2 regions of the Bacillus sp. C-3-6 genome follow, and region 2 is predicted to be linked to the other one. Evidence: a T-box and tRNA genes for the amino acid it is inferred to sense, from the RefSeq annotation. Region 2 holds a T-box; the other holds one or more tRNA genes.
The links. A T-box is a leader RNA that pairs with one kind of tRNA and senses whether it is charged. The one in region 2 lies ahead of ileS (isoleucine--tRNA ligase), so its partner is inferred to be a tRNA-Ile.
Positions count from the first base shown of each region.

Region 1: it encodes a tRNA-Ile, which carries the amino acid that the T-box ahead of ileS (isoleucine--tRNA ligase) is inferred to sense. The anticodon was not compared.

Region 1 is NZ_CM137247.1:4,058,848-4,062,278, forward strand. Features, by position in the region: gene ACW0JX_RS20815 (MFS transporter) at 1-515, opposite strand, end outside; gene sodA (superoxide dismutase [Mn]) at 633-1,244, opposite strand; tRNA gene ACW0JX_RS20825 (tRNA-Ile) at 1,466-1,539, opposite strand; gene yqgB (protein YqgB) at 1,782-2,540, shown strand; gene yqfZ (protein YqfZ) at 2,606-2,971, shown strand; gene ispG (flavodoxin-dependent (E)-4-hydroxy-3-methylbut-2-enyl-diphosphate synthase) at 3,136-3,431, shown strand, end outside.
Region 2 is NZ_CM137247.1:2,025,527-2,028,957, forward strand. Features, by position in the region: gene ACW0JX_RS10495 (tetratricopeptide repeat protein) at 1-1,141, shown strand, start outside; T-box leader at 1,234-1,473, shown strand; gene ileS (isoleucine--tRNA ligase) at 1,528-3,431, shown strand, end outside.

The DNA.
Region 1 (3,431 bases), 2.0 Mb from region 2:
CCACTCCATTTCTCCATACGTGAAATTGTGTATCCTGCTGCTATTGGTCCGATCATCCCAGAGAAGGATGTAAGAAGTCCAAGAAACCCATTAAAGAAATCTCTTGTTTCTGGTTCTGTAATTTCAAATGTCAATAAGTTAAAAGCCAACCAGTAAAAACCGTATCCTACTCCTAAAAGAGCCCCCATTAATAAAATATACTGAGAAGCACTTTTCCCCGCTACTAAGACAACAATAAAAAAAATTGCGAGCGTTCCTACTCCTATTCGTAATAAAATCGAGCGATCGATACGTTTCGCTAATTTTCCCCCTACAAGAAATGTGAGAGGCTGTAATATAACGCTGGCCAAATTATACAAGCCAAGATTCACATAATTTTGTGTTTGTTTCCATAAATAAATATTTACAAACGTATTCGATAAAGAAATTGCGAGCGTGTATAAACCTCCTATAAGGAGCAATAACACTAAATCCCGATTCACTTCAACGTCACCAATTATATGTTTCCACTTCATACACAACTCTCCTTTACTTCATGTTCTAGTCTTCCAAAGACAAGCCCAATTATGTAAAAGGAAAGCATAGAAAAAAGCTAGGGGTTCTCCCCTAGCTTTTTTCTATATTTATTACAATTATTTTGCTTCTTGGTAACGTTTTTCAGCAGCGTTCCAATCTACAACGTTCCAGAATGCACCGATGTAGTCTGGACGACGGTTTTGGTAGTTTAAGTAGTAAGCATGCTCCCAAACATCTAAACCGATAACTGGCGTTTTACCTTCAGTTAAAGGAGAATCTTGGTTTGGAGTGCTTGTTACTTCTAACTCACCATTGTTTACTACTAACCAAGCCCAACCAGAACCGAAGCGAGTTGCGCCAGCTTTTGCGAATTCTTCTTTGAATGCATCGAAGCTACCGAATTTTGCTTCAATTGCAGTTGCAAGTTCACCTACAGGTTGTCCTCCGCCGTTTGGAGATAGGATTGTCCAGAAGAATGTATGGTTAGCATGTCCGCCACCATTGTTACGTACTGCTGTACGGATTGCTTCTGGTACTTCGTTTAAGTTTGCAACTAATTCTTCTACGCTTTTGTCAGCTAATTCTGCATGACCTTCTAAAGCAGCGTTTAAGTTTGTAATGTACGTGTTGTGATGTTTTGTATGATGGATGTTCATTGTTTCTTTGTCAAAGTGAGGCTCTAAAGCATCATACGCATAAGGTAAATTTGGTAATTCGTGTTTTGCCATTGTTATATTCCTCCCAGTTTATGTATTGCCACTTAAGTGACATACAACTTCATTCTACCCTAATTGCCATAGGGTGCAAACAAATAAATCACATTGTCTTGCTATCATTAAAGTAGCAAAATTCCCACTTCTTTTCAATTAAAATGCTCATATATTCCGTAAAAAAAGCTTCCTTCTACAAGGAAGCTTCCTGCTAACATAATAAACATGCGAAATGGATATGGACCCTGTAGGACTCGAACCTACGACCGGACGGTTATGAGCCGTCTGCTCTAACCAGCTGAGCTAAGGGTCCACAATTATGTATGTAACAACATATCAAATAAAGGAATTCCTATCGGATATGCCCTTTAAGAAATGTAAGATAAATTTACCATATAGAAAAGAAAAGTGTCAATTGTATTTTTCTTATTTAAAAGAAGAAAGTTAATAAAAAGAAATTTAGTTATCTCCACTATATGTAAATATAATATATCTTGAGATTCTCTAGATTCCTACGTTACAATGATTTTATACATACATAAAGGAAGTGAATCTATGTCCATATTTACCCAATTCGTAAAAAGCATATACTCGCCTAAAGATATGGCGCTATTCCGTTTTCAAAAAATCGGTAAAACCATTTTGTATATTATGCTACTTTGCTTAATTACTACTATTCCAAGAACTTTTTTGTACGGTAGTTTTATCCAAGATGGTGTAGGCATGGTAAATCAAGTCATCGATAAAGATTTACCTGATTTTAAAATTGAAAATGGCGAACTAAAAGCCGATATTGATCAGCCTATTGAAAAAGAAGAAGGAAATGCACTTTTCGTATTTGATCCAAATTCAACAGACCTAGAAAAATATCAAAATAAAACAGGTTTATTTGTTTTAAAAGATAAAGTAGTCTCTATGGGAAATGGTCAAACACAAACGTATTCTTATAACGATTTGTTAGGTGCATCTCTTGAGAAAAAAGATCTACAAGAATTTATTTCTTTATTCGATAATATTTATCCAATTTTATTATTTGTTATTGGATTCTTAGTGTACCTATTCCAATTATTCATCACTTTTGTAGGCGTGACTTTACTTGCGTTCATCGGTTCTGCTATGAGCGGTCAACGTAAACTATCCTATAAACAAGTTTGGACACTAACTGCATACAGCTACACAATCCCAACCATTTTCTTCATGATTATGGATTTATTCAAAATCGTCGTACCTGGCGCAACATTCATTTATATCGCTGTTGTTTTAATCGTTCTATACTTAACGATTAAAGAGGTACCCCAACCGAAAGAAAAATAAAAAAATGCCTAAATAGGCATTTTTTTTTTGGACAAGCATATATTCCTAGCAAAGGAGTGAAGAATATGAAGAGGTTAGGTATATTCCTATTCGTGCTTGTTCTCGGTTATATATTTTATTACGATATAAAAATCGGTACTTTACCGATGTTAAGTTCATATAAAAAAACAACTGCTGCCCAAACGATTAAAAAAGAAAACACAGACAGCCAACAAAATAAAGAGAATAAAACAGAAAAAGAAACGGATACATCTTATAAAACAATTGAAGTAAAAACTGGCGAGACAGTTCTTTCTATTACAGAACAAATTAACAAGAAAAAAATTCCTTCCATAGAAAAAGTCATTGACGACTTTAAACAATTAAACAAAAGTACATCTGCTACAAAAATACAAATTGGAAAGTCTTATAAATTCCCGTTATATCAATAAGCCATCACTTAATCCTTGTCAATTACATAAAGGCGCTGATACAATAGTAAAAGTGAAACCGAGCACTTCGGTTTCTATAGCCCTATATCACGTATACTATCATTGATATGAGGGACTAAATAAGAAACTTCTTTTATAAGGAGAGCGATCTATTCGTGAATGAAATGACTCATCGTACAAAAACACGTCCAGTTAAAGTCGGTAATTTAACAATTGGCGGTAATAATGAATTAATTATACAAAGTATGACAACAACAAAAACACATGATGTTGAAGCAACAGTTGCTGAAATCAAGCGTTTAGAAGAAGCTGGCTGTCAAGTCGTCCGCGTTGCCGTTCCAGATGAACGCGCAGCTAATGCTATTGCTGATATAAAAAAACAAATCAACATTCCACTTGTTGCTGATATTCATTTTGATTATCGCCTTGCTTTAAAAGCAATTGAAGGTGGCATTGATAA
Region 2 (3,431 bases):
CGGAGCGATGAATGAAATAGATAAAGAACAAGCACAGATTGAATACGCGCTACAATTAGATGGTGAGCATATAGAAGTACTATATCATTATGCAAAAGTATTAGTGAAAAAAAGAAATGTAAAAGCAATTGAAGTTGCAATGAAAGTAATACAAAAAGATTTTGATAATGAACGTATATTTGATGTTTATGTAAAAGCAGTAGAGCAACATAAAAAATTGTCTAACATACGAGATTTTCTTCATACATTAAAGGTGAAAAAAGCAGAAAGAAGTACAGCATTCATGTATGCTGCAGCTGCGGTTACGGAAATATGGATTGAACGCCAGCTGCATGAACAGCCGAAACGATCTATCATTACGAGGGCTTTTTATCGTATGAAAAATCGTGCGAAAGAAATTTCAATGGTTACTATGATAATCGATTTATATGAAATCTCTTTAAAGTTAAATCCGAAAAATAGTATGGCAGCACAGCGATTTGCGCTATTTTATGAGAATGTAGAGATGAATAGAGAAGCAATAGAGATTTTGCACACGTCACTAGAAAATAGATGGGATTATGAAGTAGCGAAGCAACTTGTAAATCTTTTCGTTGAGTGCGAGGAAGAAGATATGTTAAGAGATGCTTTGGAATTAACGAAGCAAATGGTTCGAGAACTACCAGATGATTATGATACTCTTCTTCTGCAAGCACAAGTATTCTTTAAAGCAGGGGAAGAAAGAAAAACAGAAAAGATTACCTTACAATTAACGGAGCAAACACCGTTCGTAAGTAGAGCATTTCTTGCTTTAGGAGAAATGTATCAAAGTCAAGAAAGGTTTGAAGAGGCAATTCATGTATTAGAAAATGCTTCTATACATCATCCAAATGAAACAGCAATTCTCCTTTCTTTAGCGTCTTCATATCATGGTGCCGGCCAAACAGTAAAGGCAGAAAAAATAGCAAATGAAGTATTAACAATGGATGCAAATGATTTGTTAGCAAGATATGATCGTGCTTGTTATTTAGCACAGTTAAATAGAAATGAAGAGGCGAAGGAAGAGCTTGAAATTGTCCTTCGTGAGGATGAATCGGGATTCTTTGCTGAACTTATTGAGGATGATGAAAATTTAGCAGCATTGAGAGAATTTGAAAAGTAATTGTATAAGAATAGGGGATAAGGATAAGAATATATTTTGAATTAGTTGACAATTAGTTGTCAAATGGCATAAAATAACTTTTAATAAAGTATACAAATCTGAAGACGAGAAAGAGTAAAATAGTGAACTGTTCTCCAGAGAGCCGGTATATTGCTGAAAGCCGGTGGGCAGACGTTATTTGAAAATCATCTCCGAGGAGCCGAGGCTGAAAGTGAGTAAGCCCGGACGGATGTCTACCGTTACAAAGAACACGTATGATAGTACGTTGCTAAGCGCTATTAGTGAAAAGCTAATAGAATTAGGGTGGTAACGCGGGTAAACCCGTCCCTACTTCATAGGGGCGGGTTTTTTGTGTGCTTTTAAAACATTCAAAGGAGTGATTGTAGATGAAGAAAGTAGATGTAAAAGAGTCAGCTGTAGGGAGAGAAACACGTATTCGTAAGCAGTGGAACGAACAAAGCATTTTTGAACAATCAATTCAGAATCGAGAAGGCGCACAATCGTTTGTGTTTTATGAAGGACCACCAACGGCGAACGGTTTACCACATGTCGGCCATGCACTTGGTCGGGCAATTAAAGATTTAGTAGCAAGATATAAAACGATGGCTGGTTATAAAGTAGTAAGAAAAGCAGGATGGGATACACATGGTTTACCTGTAGAACTAGGTGTTGAGAAGCAACTTGGTATTTCTGGTAAACATGAGATCGAAGAATATGGCATTGAACCATTTATTCAAAAGTGTAAAGAGAGTGTTTTCACATATGAAAAGCAGTGGCGTGAATTCACTGAAAGTATTGGTTATTGGGTAGATATGGATGATCCATATGTAACTTTAAAGAATCCATATATTGAAAGTGTATGGCATATTTTGGGGACAATCCATGAAAAAGGATTGTTATATAAAGGACATAGAGTTTCACCATACTGTCCAAGCTGCCAAACCTCATTGAGCTCACATGAGGTTGCACAAGGGTATAAAACAGTAAAAGATTTAAGTGCAACTGTGAAGTTTAAAGTGAAAGATAGTGAAAATGAGTATTTCTTAGGTTGGACAACAACGCCTTGGACACTTCCAGCAAACGTAGCGCTTGCTGTACATCCAAATATGGAATATGTTAAAGCAAAACAAGAAAGTCATGTATACATTGTTGCGAAAGAACGTGTACAAGAAGTATTAAAAGAAAACTATGAAGTATTATCTGTTCATAAAGGCGAAGAATTATTAAACACATCTTATACAGCGCCATTTCCGATGAAAGAAGTTACAAATGGTTACCGCGTTATCGCAGCAGATTTTGTAACGGCAGATAGTGGTACAGGACTTGTTCATATTGCTCCAGCATATGGAGAGGACGATTATAGAGTTGTTCAAAGTGAAGGATTGTCATTCTTGCACGTTGTAGATGAAAAAGGTGAGTATACAGAAGCGGTACCATTTTTGAAAGGTAAATTTGTAAAAGATTGTGACGTTGACATTGTTCGTTATTTAGCGAAAGAAGGTTTGCTATATCATAAAGAAAAATATGAACATAGCTACCCACATTGCTGGCGTTGTGATTCACCACTACTTTATTATGCAGGAGAAAGTTGGTTAATCCGAACAACTGCAATTAAAGATACATTTTTACAAAATAATGATTCAGTTACTTGGTATCCGGATCATATGAAACATGGACGATTTGGTAAGTTTTTAGAAAATATGGTGGACTGGAATATTAGCCGAAATAGATATTGGGGAACGCCATTAAACGTGTGGGAATGTGAAAGTTGTGATCATCAGTTTGCGCCGAAAAGCATTGCCGAATTAAGAAAGCATAGTACGAAAGAAACACCGGAAGATTTAGAATTGCATAAGCCTTATGTAGATGAAGTTCAAGTCCGCTGCGAAAAATGCGGAGGCACAATGAATCGTACACCAGAAGTAATTGATGTTTGGTTTGATAGTGGTTCCATGCCATTTGCACAATATCATTACCCATTTGAAAATAAAGAGTTATTTGAAGAGCAGTTTCCAGCTGATGTTATTGCAGAAGGAATTGATCAAACACGCGGCTGGTTTTATAGTTTATTAGCAGTCTCAGCACTGTATACAGGAAAAGTACCGTATAAACGAGTGTTATCACTAGGGCATGTTTTAGATGAAGAAGGTCAGAAAATGTCTAAAAGTAAAGGGAATGCACTAGATCCAGTTGATTTAGTAGATAAGTTTGGTGCAGATGCGCTAAGATGGGCTTTACTTGTTGATAGTGCTCCGTGGAATGCGAAGCGTTTTTCTGAAAGAACCGTACT